Regions from separate parts of the Methylocystis sp. MJC1 genome, predicted to be linked through region 2. Evidence: riboswitches for the same ligand, from Rfam matches in the RefSeq annotation. Region 2 holds a riboswitch; the other holds the start of a gene.

Region 1 (8,718 bases), on a different replicon from region 2:
AAGGGAATAGAAAAGGGCGAGGCAGGGGCGCCTTGGGGGGCTCCAAGCGTGGGTTTAGCTCATTTCCTACCCTGGATGGGCCCCGCCACTACGATGGGGAGCGGCTCGCGATGCTCCCCTTTCGTTGGCGGCCTCCCTTCCAGCGAAATAGAGTGGCGGTCGCCGCCGCGAGCGAATAAGTCGTCGCGCTACAGGCCAAGATTTGCCCTGAGCCAGAAGGCGGCCTCCATCAAGGCGCGCTCCGAAATATTCGCGCCGAAAGCGAGATAGCTGGCGACGGAGGCCGTGAAGGCGAGCGTCGGCGCGACCGCCTGGAGGCGCGCCTTGACGTCGAACGGGCCGGCGAGACGGAAAAACAAAACCGAACACGCCAGTCCGACCGACGCGCCGACGACCGCATCGGGAAAAGTGTGGCCGCCCACGAGGAAGCGATTGAAGAACACCAATAAAGCGACCGACCAGGACGCGGCGGCAAAAAGGTAACCCGCCGGGGACCGGGTCGTCTGCGCCATTCTGCCGAACGAGCAGAAGAAGAAGCAGGCCAGCGCCGCATGCCCGCTGGGGCTGTAAAGCTCTCCAAAACCATGGATGGCGGTGAAGACGATCTTGCCCACCGAGATCAGCGCCGCGCACAGGCCGGCGGAAAAGATGAAAGCGGCGGCCGGCCGCCGCAGGCCGACGAGCCACAGCCCGGCGGCGAGTCCGACGCAGGCGGACAAGACGAGGTTCGATGCGCCGAAGGGCGTGAAAAAGACCAGAAGCCTGGACGCAGTCACTGACGAGCCTCGAAAGAATTGCGGGCGTGCGACTTACATAAAAACTATCGGGCGATTTATTGGCTTCGCGCGCTACCCTTGAGCCGGCAGCGCGTCGCCGAATGCGCTGCGCCCTCCCCTAAGGGGGAAGGCGCCCGCCTTATCTTCGTCTGATTACTTCTTCGCCCCGCGCGCCGCGCGCTTGGCGAGCGTGCGCAGCCGCAGCGCATTGAGCTTGATGAAGCCTTCGGCGTCGCGCTGGTCGTAGGTGCCGCCCTCCTCAAAGGTCACGAGATCCTGGTCGTAGAGCGACCACGGGCTCTCGCGGCCGACGAGCGTCGCCGATCCCTTGTAGAGCTTCAGCCGCACGCGGCCGGTGACGAGCTCCTGGCTCTTGTCGATTGCGGCCTGCAGCATCTCGCGCTCGGGCGAGAACCAGAAGCCGTTGTAGATCAGCTCAGAATAACGCGGCATCAGCTCGTCCTTGAGATGCGCCGCGCCGCGGTCGAGCGTGATGCTCTCTATGCCACGATGGGCGACGAGCAGGATCGAGCCGCCGGGCGTCTCATACATGCCGCGCGACTTCATGCCGACGAAACGGTTCTCGACGAGATCGAGCCGGCCAATGCCGTGCTGGCGGCCCAGCTCATTGAGCTTGGCGAGCAGCGCCGCCGGCGTCAGCGCGACGCCATCGACCGCGACCGCGTCGCCCTTCTCGAAATCGATGGTGACATATTGCGGCTCGTTCGGCCCCTCCTCGGGATGGCCGGTGCGCGAATAGACGTAGTCCGGCGTCTCCTGCGCCGGGTCTTCCAGCACCTTGCCCTCGGAGGAGGTGTGCAGCAGGTTCGCGTCGGTGGAGAAAGGCGCCTCACCGCGCTTGTCCCTGGCGATCGGGATCTGATGCGCCTCGGCGAAGGCGATGAGATCGGTGCGGGAATGGAAATCCCATTCGCGCCAGGGCGCGATCACGGTGATGTCCGGCTCCAGCGCGTAATAGCCGAGCTCGAAGCGCACCTGGTCGTTGCCCTTGCCGGTCGCGCCGTGGCAAACGGCGTCCGCCCCCATCTGTCTCGCAATCTCGATCTGCTTTTTCGCGATCAGCGGACGGGCGATGGAGGTGCCGAGCAGATAGAGCCCCTCATAGACGGCGTTGGCGCGAAACATCGGAAAGACATAGTCGCGCACGAATTCCTCGCGCAGATCCTCGATGAAGATGTTCTCGGGCTTCACGCCGAGGAGCAGCGCCTTGTCGCGCGCCGGGCCCAGTTCCTCGCCCTGGCCGAGATCGGCCGTGAAGGTGACGACCTCCGCGCCATAGGTCGTCTGCAGCCATTTGAGGATGATGGAGGTGTCGAGGCCGCCGGAATAGGCGAGGACGACCTTCTTGATGTCTTTTTTGGCGCGGGTCATGTCGGGCTCGGTATTGGTGCTTGGTCGGCGCCGTTATAAGCCCGCCGCCGCCGCGCGCAAGCGTTGGGCCTGGGGTTGCGAGTGGTCAGCGGCCCGCTTGGGATGACAGAAGCCGCGATCTTTGGTGTGCGAAAGAGCACAAGCGAGGCGGGTCGAACTGCGCTAGGCTTCCGTTTCTGCCTTCCCTCTCCAGGAGAAGCCCGTGATCAGGAACTCGCTTGCAAGATTTGCCCTGGCCAATTGCGCTTTTTTCATTCTCTGCGCCCCGGCGCCCGCCAAGGACGAGCGGGTTTGGACCCTCTCGGGTCTTGAGGAAAAGAAGCCAGACTTGATCTTTCTCAACTACGGCGTTCCCGAGACGGACGACAGCTTCGGCGCCTTTCGCTGCAAGCCCAAGAGCGGCGTCGTGACCTTCTTCGTCTCCGAGACGAGCGAGAAGCTCAAACCCGGCAAGAGCGCCACAGCGGCGCTTTCCATCGGCGACGTTCAGACGAAAATCGCGGGCAAGCTTTTGCCGAATGAAGAAGCGGGCGTGCCGAGCTTCGAAGGGCGGCTGCCGGCGAATGACCCCATCTTCGAAGCGATGGCGACGGGCGAGACATTGGTCGCGGTCGTCGGTCCCTCCAAACAGACTGCGCCGCTGAAGGGCGCCGCCGAGAAGGTGACGAAATTCGTCGCGGCCTGCGCCAAGCCGTGACGGCGCGGCCTCGTCTTTCGCCCGGCGGGCCGCTACAATGACGTCATGAGCAGCCATCCGCCGCAAGATACGGCCAAAACCATCGCGGGGCTCACCCCCGCGCGCCGTCGCGCGCTCGACATTCTCGTCGAAGCCAACCGGCCCGTCGGCGCCTATGAGATGATCGATCTCATGGCGAGCGCAGACGGCAAGCGGCCGGCCCCCGTCTCGGTCTATCGCGCTCTCGCTTTTCTCCTCGACAATGGCCTGGCGCATCGGCTCGAATCCAAGAACGCCTTCGTCGTCTGCGGCCATTGCCACGGCGCCGAGGAGCCGGTGGTGTTTCTCATTTGCGAGGAATGCGGCGAGGTGAAAGAGGCGACCTCGCCCGGCCTCGCCCGCGAGCTTTCCGCGCTCACCAGCGAAGCGGGCTTCAAGGCGCGCACGCGCGTCGTGGAGATCGCCGGCCGCTGCGCCCGCTGCGCCGGCGCCTGACATGAACGCGCCGGCCCTTGCGTCTCGGACCTTGGTGCTGCGGGGCTTTCTCGTCTTCGTCTTCTGCCTTTTCGCGGCGCTGGCCTTGGCCGCCCCGAATTATCCGGCGCTCACCGGCCGCATCGTCGATCAGGCCGGCGTCATCCCCGAGGCGACGCGCGCCAGCCTGCTAACGAAGCTCAAGGACCTCGAAGACAAATCCAGCATCCAGCTCGTCGTCGCGACAATCAAGACGCTCGACGGCTATGACATCGAGACCTACGCCAACGGCCTCTTTCGCGCCTGGAAGCTGGGCGAAGCCAAAAAGAACAATGGCGTCCTTTTCCTCGTGGCGCCCAGCGAGCGCAAAATGCGCATCGAGGTCGGCTATGGGCTGGAAGGCACGCTGACCGACGCGCTCTCCAAGGTGATCCTCGCCAGCGCCGTCGCGCCGAAATTCAAGGCGGGCGACTATGGCGCCGGGATCGAGCGCGGCGTCGAAGGGATCATCGAAATCCTGAGCGGCGACTCGGCGGAATGGGTGAAGAAGGCTGCGCCTGCGCCCTCGATGGTCGACGAACTTCTTCCCCTGCTCATCTTCGCGCTCTTCGTTTTCATCTTCATCATGATGGCGCGAAGCGCCGGACGTCCGAAGGATTACCGCCACTATCGCCGCGGCGGCCCGCCGATCGTCATCCTGCCGCCGAGCCGCGGCGACTGGGGCGACGGCGGCTCTTTTGGCGGCGGCTCTTCGTGGGGCGGCGGCGACGGCGGCGGCTTCGACAGTTTCTCGGGCGGCGGCGGCTCGTCCGGCGGCGGCGGCGCCTCGGGAGATTGGTGATGCTGCTGACGGAGCAAGACCTCGACGCAATCGCCCAGGCAATCGGCAAGGCGGAGCAGAAAACCTCCGGCGAAATCGTCTGCGCTTTGGCGCGCCGCGCATCGGACTACGCCTATGTGCCGCCGCTCTGGGCCGCCTTTTTCGCGCTCGTCTCGCCCTGGCCGCTCGCCGAATTCACTGATCTTTCCGCCAAGACGATCTACGCCGCGCAGATCGGCGTCTTCATCGTTTCGGCGCTCATCGTCTCCTGGCCGCCGATCCGGCTTGCGCTCACCCCGCGCCTCGTCAAGAAGCGCCGCGCCGAGCGGGTGGCGATCGAGCAGTTTTTTTCCCGGGGCATATCGGGCACCAAAGGCCGCACGGGCGTGCTGATCTTCGTCTCCTTCGCTGAGCATTACGCCCGCATCATCGCCGACGAGGGACTGAACGGTAAAATCTCCGACGCGGAATGGAAGGCGGCGCTCGAGCCCTTGCTGACCTGCCTCGCGCAACGCCGCTGCGCGGAAGGTTTCGTCGTAACGATCGACGAATGCGCACGCCTGCTCGCACGCGCCGCGCCCCCCGGAGAAGAAGGCGACGAACTGCCGGATAAGGTCTATGTGAGTTGAACCTGAGCTGTTATTGCGACCACGGATTTTTCGCATGCATCTGGAGACGTGGTCGCTATGGGCTTTCTCATCGTCTTTCTCGGCGGAGGATTGGGCGCCGCCGCGCGTCACGGGGTCAACCTGCTGGTCGCTCGCGTGACCAGCTCGAGTTTTCCCTTCGGGACCCTGGCGATCAACGTCCTGGGTTCGGCCCTGATGGGCGCGATCATCGGCTATTTCGCCTTGAAGGGCGACTCTCCCCAGCAGTGGCGCCTGTTCCTCACGACCGGCATCCTCGGCGGCTTCACGACCTTCTCGACCTTCTCGCTGGAGGCCGTTTTGCTGTATGAACGCGGCGAGATGGCGGTGGCGACTCTCTATGTGGCCGCGTCGGTTGGCCTGTCCGTGGCGGGGCTGATCACCGGCCTATGGCTCCTGCGGCAATTTTCGTAATTGACTTAGTTCGGAGCGATTGACGCTGCGCCGGAATCGAGGCTAAGGTCACTCGCATTGAGCGTGGGCGAGACAATCGCCGCGCCGAGGGGATGGGGTGCCCCCTTAACCGCCGGAAAGGCTGATGACTCCTGCTTTTGTCGTGACCGCGATCTGATCGATCGCCGGTGCAAGAAGGAGGAGTATTGTTATGAACCAAGACCTCGCCGTCTTTCTCGTTCCCTTCGCCCTCATTATCGGTTGCGGCCTTCTGGCTGCGGGCGGTCTTTATTTCATCAACATCCGCTTTCTCAAGGACGCCCGCTACGCGGTGGCCTCTCTTGCCGGAGGCGCGCTGATTCTCGGCGCGCTGGAGATCATCCTTTACGGCAGCTCCGTCGGCTTCCTCAAAGAGCAGCAACTCAAAACCTCTCTTTGCGAGCTCGATGCGGAAAGCGCCCATCCCGAAGCGCGCCAGGGCGCCGATCCGTCGATCCTACACCGCGCCATCACGGGCTGCATGAAGGAAGCCGGCTACGAATGGGACGGCAACCATTCGCACTGCAAGGAAGCGCCGGTCGCCACTAACGCCTTCTGCTATATCCCTGTCGACTCTTTCGACCGCACCATCACCACCTTCCAGATGAACTTCGAATAAGAAGGCGGCGGACGGTGAGCGCTGCGACGACGCGGCGTTGCACCGCTGTGTGATATAGACCTCTCGAATATTCCTCCGTCATTCCCGACGCTCGCAAAGCGCGAGCGATCGGGAATCCAGAGCAGAATCAGTGCTCTTGTGGCTCTGGATTCCCGGTCGGGCTTTCAGCCCGCCGGGAATGACAATCCCCAATGCGAGCGGGTTTGCTCTAAACTCGCTGATCAATCAGCAGCGCTGCTCCCGCGCGACCTCGCGCCAGCCGATATCGCGACGGCAAAAGCCGCCCGGCCATTGGATGGCATCGACCGCCGCATAGGCTTTGGCCTGCGCCTCCGAGACGCTTTCGCCGAGCGCGGTGACATTCAGCACGCGGCCGCCCGCAGCAAGCAGCCGCTCGCCCTCCAGGCGCGTGCCGGCGTGCGTGACGATGACGTCCGCCATTGCCTCAGCGTTTGCGACGCCGCGAATTTCCGAGCCGGTCAAAGGCGTGCCTGGATAGCCCTTCGCCGCGAGCACCACGGCGAGGGCCACGCGGTCGGAGAAATGCGGGCGCGCCTCGGGGAGCGCCCCGCGCGCTGCGGCGAGCATGATCGACAGCAAATCATCCTCCAGTCGCGGCAGGATGACCTGCGCTTCCGGATCGCCGAAGCGGTTGTTGTATTCGATGAGCTTCGGCCCCTCCGTCGTCAGCATCAATCCGGCGTAGAGCACCCCGGTAAAGGGCGCGCCCTTCTCCTGCATGGCGCGCATCGTGGGCTCGATGATCTCCGCCATGACGCGGCGCTCGATATCCGGCGTCACGACGGAGGCCGGGGAATAAGCGCCCATGCCGCCGGTGTTCGGCCCCGTATCGCCGTCGCCGACGCGCTTGTGGTCCTGCGCCGTGGCGAAAGGCGCCGCGCGGGCCCCGTCGCAAATCGCGAAGAAGGACGCCTCCTCGCCTTCGAGGAATTCCTCAACCACCACCTCGGCGCCCGAACGGCCGAAGAGCCCCGCGAACATCGCCTCCACGGCGCGCTCGGCCTCCTCCAGCGTCTGCGCCACGACGACGCCCTTGCCCGCTGCGAGGCCATCGGCCTTCACGACGATGGGCGCGCCCTTCTCGCGCAGATAGGCAAGCGCTTTGTCCTTGTCGGCGAAGCGCTCATAGGCCGCGGTGGGAATGCCATATTCGCGGCAGAGATCCTTGGTGAAGCCCTTGGAGCCCTCGAGCTGCGCGGCCGCCTGCGTCGGCCCGAAGGCCAGAATTTCGGCGCGCGCCAGCGCGTCCACGAGCCCGCCGATCAAGGGCTGCTCCGGCCCCACCACGACGAGCGCAATTCCCATCTCGCGGCAGAAGCGGATAACCGCGCCGTGATCCCCGGCGTCGAGATCGATATTCTCGCCCACCCGCTCGGTCCCCGGATTGCCGGGCGCGATATATAGGCGGGTGAGCAGCGGGCTCTTCGCCAGCGCATTGGCGATAGCGTGCTCGCGACCGCCCGATCCGATGAGAAGAATGTTCATGCGCGCTCCGCCCGTTTGAACCAACGCTCGCTTCTAAGCAGGATTGCGGAAAAGTGGAAACCGGTTTTCCGCAGCTAATCCTGCAAAATAAGAAACCTAAGCAGGCTTTCATTGCTCCGCCTATGAATGCCGGCTTAGGACGCCCGCCGCACAAAATGCAACAATGGCCCTTCAGCAAGGAACGCTCTGCTTGCTGGCCTTTAATATGGCGCTAGCTACCGGCCCCGGGGGCCATGGCCGGAGTAAAGAAATGTCCATCACCCGAGAGGTCGCCACGCATGAAAATGCGGTCGCTTACGGCGGCTTGATCGACGCTATCGGCGGCGTCGCGACAATCGTCCTGGCCGTCTGCGGCCTGGTCAATATCGCGCCCGTCTACATGACTGCCATCGCGACCATCGTCTTCGGAGTCGCGCTTCTCATCCAGGGCGGCGCCATGGTCTCCGAATATGCGCAGATCGCCTTTCCCGCCGAGACGAGAGGCTTTACCGCCGAGCAGTTCGGCGGCAACAGCCTGGCGGTCGTCTTCCTGGTCGGCGCTGCCGGCATCGTGCTCGGCATTCTGGCCTTGCTGGGCATTAATTCGGGCGTGCTCATGCCCGTGGCCGTCATCGCTTACGGCACGGCGCTCGTCCTGAGCAGCAACGCTGTCTGGCATCTCTTCCTGCTGCGCCGCGCCTCGCGCATGCAGGCGATGACGTCGGGGCAGTCGCTCATCGGCGGCGAAATGCTCGCAAGCGAAATGGCTTCGGGCTCGGCGGCGTTGCAGGCGCTCGCGGGGCTGGCCGCAATCGTGCTCGGGATTCTTGCCTTGGCCGGCAATGTCAACGATCTGACGCTGAATCTCTGCGCGCTGCTCGCCTTGGGCGCCACGCTCGTCCTCACCGGCAGCACGCTCAGCGCGACGGTCATGGGCTTCATGCGGACGCCTTGACGCTCTGCCATCCCGGTCGAGCCCAGCGCCCGACCGGGAGTTCATCATGAACCGCCGATGCAGGCCGCGCGCAGCCCCTCCCCATGGGCGCGAAAATGCTCTAAACACGGCGCCAACTTCTCTCGTTGCGAGGCGATATGGCGCGCCAGTTCATCTACCACATGCAGGGCCTCACCAAGACCTATCCTGGCGGAAAGAAGGTCTTGGACAATATTCATCTCTCCTTCTACCCGGACGCCAAGATCGGCGTCCTCGGCGTCAACGGCGCGGGTAAGTCGACCCTGCTGCGCATCATGGCCGGCATAGACAAGGAATACACCGGCGAAGGCTTCGTCGCCGAAGGCGCGCGCGTCGGCTATCTGCCGCAGGAGCCGCATCTCGATGCGGCGCTCACCGCGCGCGACAACGTCATGCTCGGCGTCGCCGAGAAGAAGGCCGTTCT
Region 2 (5,025 bases):
CCTTGGAGGCAATAGGCGACGAGGCAGTGATCAATGCTGCGGCTCGCGCTTTAGCTAAATTCCCTGAGGAGCGGGTCTTTGAATTTCTGTTATCGGTCGCGGAACGAGAGTATTTGCCTGGCGTGATCGACGCGCTTGGCTCGTTTGAAAAAGTAGAGACGATTCCTTTCTTGGTTGCCGCACTTTCCGACGACGATTGCCGACGGTATGCGGAAGGAGCTCTTTTGAAGCTCGGTTCTTCGGCACGCCAATCGTTGATCACCACCATCGTCGAATCGCCCTCGGATGAAGGCGGCATCGCTTTACGGAAGCGCGTCAGCGCGCTTCGACTGCTGATCGAAATTGGCCTCGAAGCCCAATCATGGCCGATCCTGCGCCATTTGATGTGGGATCGCAATCCTAAGCTTGCAGCGCTTGTATGCGGAATCGCGCTCGAGATTGCGCCGCCCCGTGAAAAAAAGGAGGCAGTCTCGCGCTTGAACGCCTTACTAGGAGACATCGGGTGGACGCTAGCTCGCGAAATCGAACGGCAGATTTTGGCGCATTTTCAGATCAGTAGGGTGGCCAGGCTATTGAGCCACGAGGAAGAGAAGAGTTTCAGTGAGTTTACCGGAATGCAGGTCTGGCTTCCGCACGCCCTGCGACGTCTCGCTGCTCTTATCGACTGGAGAGGCCACTGAAGTGAGTTCGGCACAGGGCCTCGTTTTCACCAAACCCCATATCGAATAAGGCTGCCTGCCAAAACTGAGAACAGCAGAAAGACAAGGAAAGCCAAAGTTGCTGCGCCGAGAAGCCTTTTCCCACAGCTTCCGTTCCGTGAGCTTGTGCCTTCGATACTCGTCGTAAAATCCCAAAAACACGATCAGCGCAGCGAACCCGCCGAATATAATCCCCGTAACAAGAGGGTCTTTGACAGCACCCGCGAAACGATGGAATGTGAGTACCTTATCACCAGACCAACGTTCACGCATGTGGTGGCACCAGTGTCTTGCCTCTATCTCTTTTTCCCAGTGGTGGCGCGCGGTGCGGGCCGTAGTCGTCCGCGTCATCAGCACTCCGCGCGCCACGGGGATGATGATCGTCTTTTGTAATCGGGAACCGCGTCACCACCTCGCAAGGATCGCTTGGTGTTGACGCAATTCGAGTAGTAACGCCGCAATAGGCGAGATATTGGTCGGAAAGATCAGAACCCGGCGCGGATAATCAGCTTCACCTTGCCTTCGCAGACCGCTTGGCCAATAAGTCCATGCGATTTATCTGCTCCAGTAGGAACATGACCGTTCCAGACGCAGCCTTTTTTCCCGTCGGTGCGATCAGACATTTCGATCGTATAAGTCGAGTCTTTTACCGAGCCGGAAATCTTATAGGTGAGCGGGTTCCCATTGCCGAGCTGCAAATTTGCAGTGCCCGTTATTTTATCCGCGTCGGTGTTTACCGACCACGTTCCCTGTGCGGCTTTGATGCCGGATACGCCTTCTTCGGTGATGTTCCAGTTTTGGTTCGCCGCGAAGGCGGGGCCCCACAAAATAGCAAGCACGGAAATGGCCGGTAGAATGAGCTTCGACATGCGTTCTTCCTCCCCTGTTGAAGTGATTGATCGACTTACAAGTCTTGCGCTCCTCGGCGATTACTCAAAGTTCATCTGAAACCCCGTGATGGCTCGGTCGAATGAAGCTATTGGGATGTAACAAAAAGCATTGGTTGCAACTGGCGCGTCCTTACAGTTGCGGTGCTTTCCGTCCCATTCGTAGCCCGCCTCCTTCATGCAACTCGTGATGGCGCTGTGAATGACTTCTGGATTAGCGCCTTGGCGTGCTTCAGGGTGCGCGTTTTCTGAGTCAAACTCGCACAAGGAGGTTTTAAGCTGCTGCTCTTTCAGGAAACCGACAGAGCTGCCGTAGAGGATGATCTCAAGGAGGCCGAGAATGACCGCGCCAGCCACCAGCGACCCTACCGCATAGCGCGCATCTTTCAGAAAGCGAATGTTGATGAAGTAGAGGCCACCGGCCGCGAGAAGGCCGCAGCCGATGATGAGGGCGAAGGGAACGATGAAGACAGCGAGGTCTTGGTTCAATGTATACACTCCTGCTCTTGCACGCGCGATTCATTGAGATCGCGGTAACGATCGAAGCAGGAGTCATCAGCCTTTCCGGCGGTTAAGGGGGCACCCCATCCCCTCGGCGCGTGAGCGAGCGTCTCGCTTACGGCTCAATGTAGTATTCTACCTACCGAACCGTTTTCCCCGCGTCAATTGGCTGGCTAGAGTCAATTACGAAAAATGACGCATTAGCCTCCCGTGATTAACCCTGCCGTGGCGAGGCCGTCATAGAGGACAACCGCCTCCAGTGAAAAGGTTGCGAAGGTGAGGAAGTTGCCGAGGGATGCGGGCCGTGAGGAATAGGCGTCAATGCTGCGCTTGGGGGTATCTCATAGCCAGCAAGCCAGGCAGATAAATTTAGTGGCAGGCGATTTCCATAAAGACGTCCATGTCGGGCAGCGTGGCGTCTGCCGCGAAACACGCGTTTCTTAAGCAGGCTTCCGTTTTACGTGATTGCCGTAATGGAGCACCTGCACTCTTTCCAATGTGACAAGTCCCCCGCTCATCATTTCGTCGAGGATAGGCAGAAATGCCTTGATCTTCTCGTCATTGTCGACGATCTCGATAACGAGCGGGAGATCCTCTGAGAGCCTCAAGATTTTGGTCGTGTGAAGCTTGCTGGAGTGTCCATAACCCAGCGGGCCGCGTAGCACTGTGGCTCCCGCGAGGTGGGCTTCTCGCGCCTTCAAGACGATCTGCTCGTAGAGCGGCTTGCCGTGAAATTTGGCGTCCTCACCGAGGAAGATACGGAGAAGCACAGCGTCGCGCTCAACAGTCATGATCAAGACCCTTGGAGTTGGTTTAGATGGGTTGCGGCGACATGTCCGACCCAGACAGCGACAAGGCACAGAACGACGGAAAGGCCAATATTGGCCAAGGCCCAAGCCAGTTCGCCGTCTCGAACAAGATTTAGCGTCTGCAAGCTGAAGGATGAGAAGGTCGTGAAGCCGCCGCAAATCCCTATCATCACGAACTGGCGCGTTTCTGTTGAGGCGAATACGCGTCCGTCCGGGCCGGTGATCGCAGCGAAAAAGCCGATAACGAACGACCCAGATACGTTGATGAGCATCGTGCCCCAGGGGAACGTTTCGCCGAAATGGTTCGCCACCAGGCCGGAAAACCAATAGCGGGCCGCAGTGCCGAGAGCTCCGCCGATCGAAACCCAAACGTACCTGATCATCCCGTCGCTCATTTGTTGGCGCCTGTCCAATTGATTCTGCATTTAGCCGAAAAGATAAGAATTCGACTCGTTACTACTTCACCACCAGAACGGGACAAGAAGCTAACTGAATTATTCGATCCGCGCGGCTGCCAACCAACCGCTCGTAAATTGCGGAGTGACCCTTCGCTCCAATGATGAGAAGGTCAACACCGAGCTTCTCCGCCAATAGCACGATGTCTCGCACTGGGTGACCAGCGATGATATGCGTCTGCAGCTTTACCTCATGTTCTTCGGCCTTCGCCTGTGCGCGTCGTTGCACGGCGTGGAAGCGTCTGCCCTGAGTTTTGGCCTCCTCACGGACTTCTTCCACGAATTCTGGCATGTAGTCGACTTCCTCGACACAAATCATGTGCAGTTCGGAGCCGTTTTGCTTCGCAATAGTGATCGCCAGCTCCAGTGCGTGAAAGGCATGCTCCGAGCCGTCATTAGCGTGGAGAATCTTGCTGAACACAGGGGCCTCCTCCCTCATTCCGCTCTGCTCGTCGCCTCGGGAAGCGACAAGGTTTCCTGTTGTCCGCTCGTCGCTTCTCTCGCCGTCTGTTCCTCTAGAAGGTGGCGAGGCATAAAAAAGGAGTTGGCGATTACGGTCGGGATCACCGCGCTAGCGATGACGGTGGCGACAAGAGCAGAGTATTGCGCCTGGTCGATGATATGGTGCGAGAGCCCGAAGAGCGCCGATATGGTCCCGAACGTGAGCCCGGTGGACATGAGCAAAGTGGTATACATAGCTTCCCTTGTCGGGGAGGCGAAGACACGAGTTACAGGATAGACGCCGATCATCTTCGTGGTGACCTTCACCACCAGCAGCAGCGCGAACGCTCCCGGCGCCGCTACGAGTTGCGGGACCGATACGAAGGAGCCGGCGCGAATAAAGTAAAACGGCGTGAGTAGTCCGAAGGTCAAGGTGCGGAGGCGCCTGATTAAGGCATGATCCTTTCCCACAGTGCCGGCCAGCACCATACCGATGAGGTAGGCGGGTAGGACGGCCTCACTGTCGGCCCAAGTCGCCAATGCTCCCATCCCAAGGAGGCAGAGCAAAAGGAATTTCGCTTCGAGCTCGGACGGCCTGTTGCCGTAAAGACGAAAAAATCTTGGAGTAATCCAAGGCAAAGCGATAAAGACAGCGGTTCCGGCCCCCAGGAAAACAAGGGTTTTGAAGGTGAATGGCGCGAAAAGAAGGCCCAGCGCCATCACTGTGCCGAGATCGGTGATAAAGCAAGCGGCCAAGACAGTCTTGCCATAATCCGTGACGTTGAAGCCGAATTCGAGCATAACAGCGTAGACGACAGCGACAGAGGTGGTGGACATTGCGACCCCCGCCAGCCAGCTCGGCATAATTTCCCAACCAAGAATGAAATGTGCGCCCGCGGCGCACCCAATGAAGGGAAAGAAGAAGCTTGCCAGGCCCACTGCGACGGCCTCTTTCCACTTTGTACGGAATACCACGGGATCGAGCTCAGCGCCGGCCAAGAAGGTCAGCACAATCGCGCCTGCGCCCGAAAGGAATTTTATCCAACTTTCATCGGTTCCAAGCACCGCGGAACCGATTGCCGCGCCGATCACGAGCTGCGCGATCGTCCCTATAATGATTTCTGATAAAGCAGTCGCGATTTTAAGCCACATGGACACGAGGCTCGCGATCAAAGCGAGACCCAGCCACAAAGCCGCAAGAGCCCAGATTCCAGTCATGGGCGTTCTCCCGCCA

The links. A riboswitch is a leader RNA that binds a small molecule or an ion and turns the genes downstream of it on or off. The one in region 2 is predicted to bind fluoride.
Region 1: it holds a riboswitch for fluoride, as region 2 does, so the genes downstream of both, OGR47_RS03040 (hypothetical protein) here and OGR47_RS21080 (hypothetical protein) in region 2, are expected to answer to the same signal.

Annotation. Positions count from the first base shown of each region.
Region 1 is NZ_CP107558.1:616,680-625,397, reverse strand. Features, by position in the region: gene OGR47_RS03075 (phosphatase PAP2 family protein) at 189-776, opposite strand; gene OGR47_RS03070 (argininosuccinate synthase) at 930-2,168, opposite strand; gene OGR47_RS03065 (hypothetical protein) at 2,371-2,865, shown strand; gene OGR47_RS03060 (Fur family transcriptional regulator) at 2,911-3,339, shown strand; gene OGR47_RS03055 (TPM domain-containing protein) at 3,341-4,159, shown strand; gene OGR47_RS03050 (TPM domain-containing protein) at 4,159-4,767, shown strand; gene crcB (fluoride efflux transporter CrcB) at 4,825-5,199, shown strand; fluoride riboswitch at 5,279-5,340, shown strand; gene OGR47_RS03040 (hypothetical protein) at 5,390-5,836, shown strand; gene purD (phosphoribosylamine--glycine ligase) at 6,062-7,342, opposite strand; gene OGR47_RS03030 (hypothetical protein) at 7,593-8,276, shown strand; gene ettA (energy-dependent translational throttle protein EttA) at 8,414-8,718, shown strand, end outside.
Region 2 is NZ_CP107560.1:94,036-99,060, reverse strand. Features, by position in the region: gene OGR47_RS21090 (HEAT repeat domain-containing protein) at 1-680, shown strand, start outside; gene OGR47_RS21085 (hypothetical protein) at 1,184-1,567, opposite strand; gene OGR47_RS21080 (hypothetical protein) at 1,628-2,083, opposite strand; fluoride riboswitch at 2,125-2,186, opposite strand; gene OGR47_RS21075 (DUF190 domain-containing protein) at 2,527-2,877, opposite strand; gene crcB (fluoride efflux transporter CrcB) at 2,880-3,278, opposite strand; gene OGR47_RS21065 (universal stress protein) at 3,352-3,771, opposite strand; gene OGR47_RS21060 (cation:proton antiporter) at 3,786-5,009, opposite strand.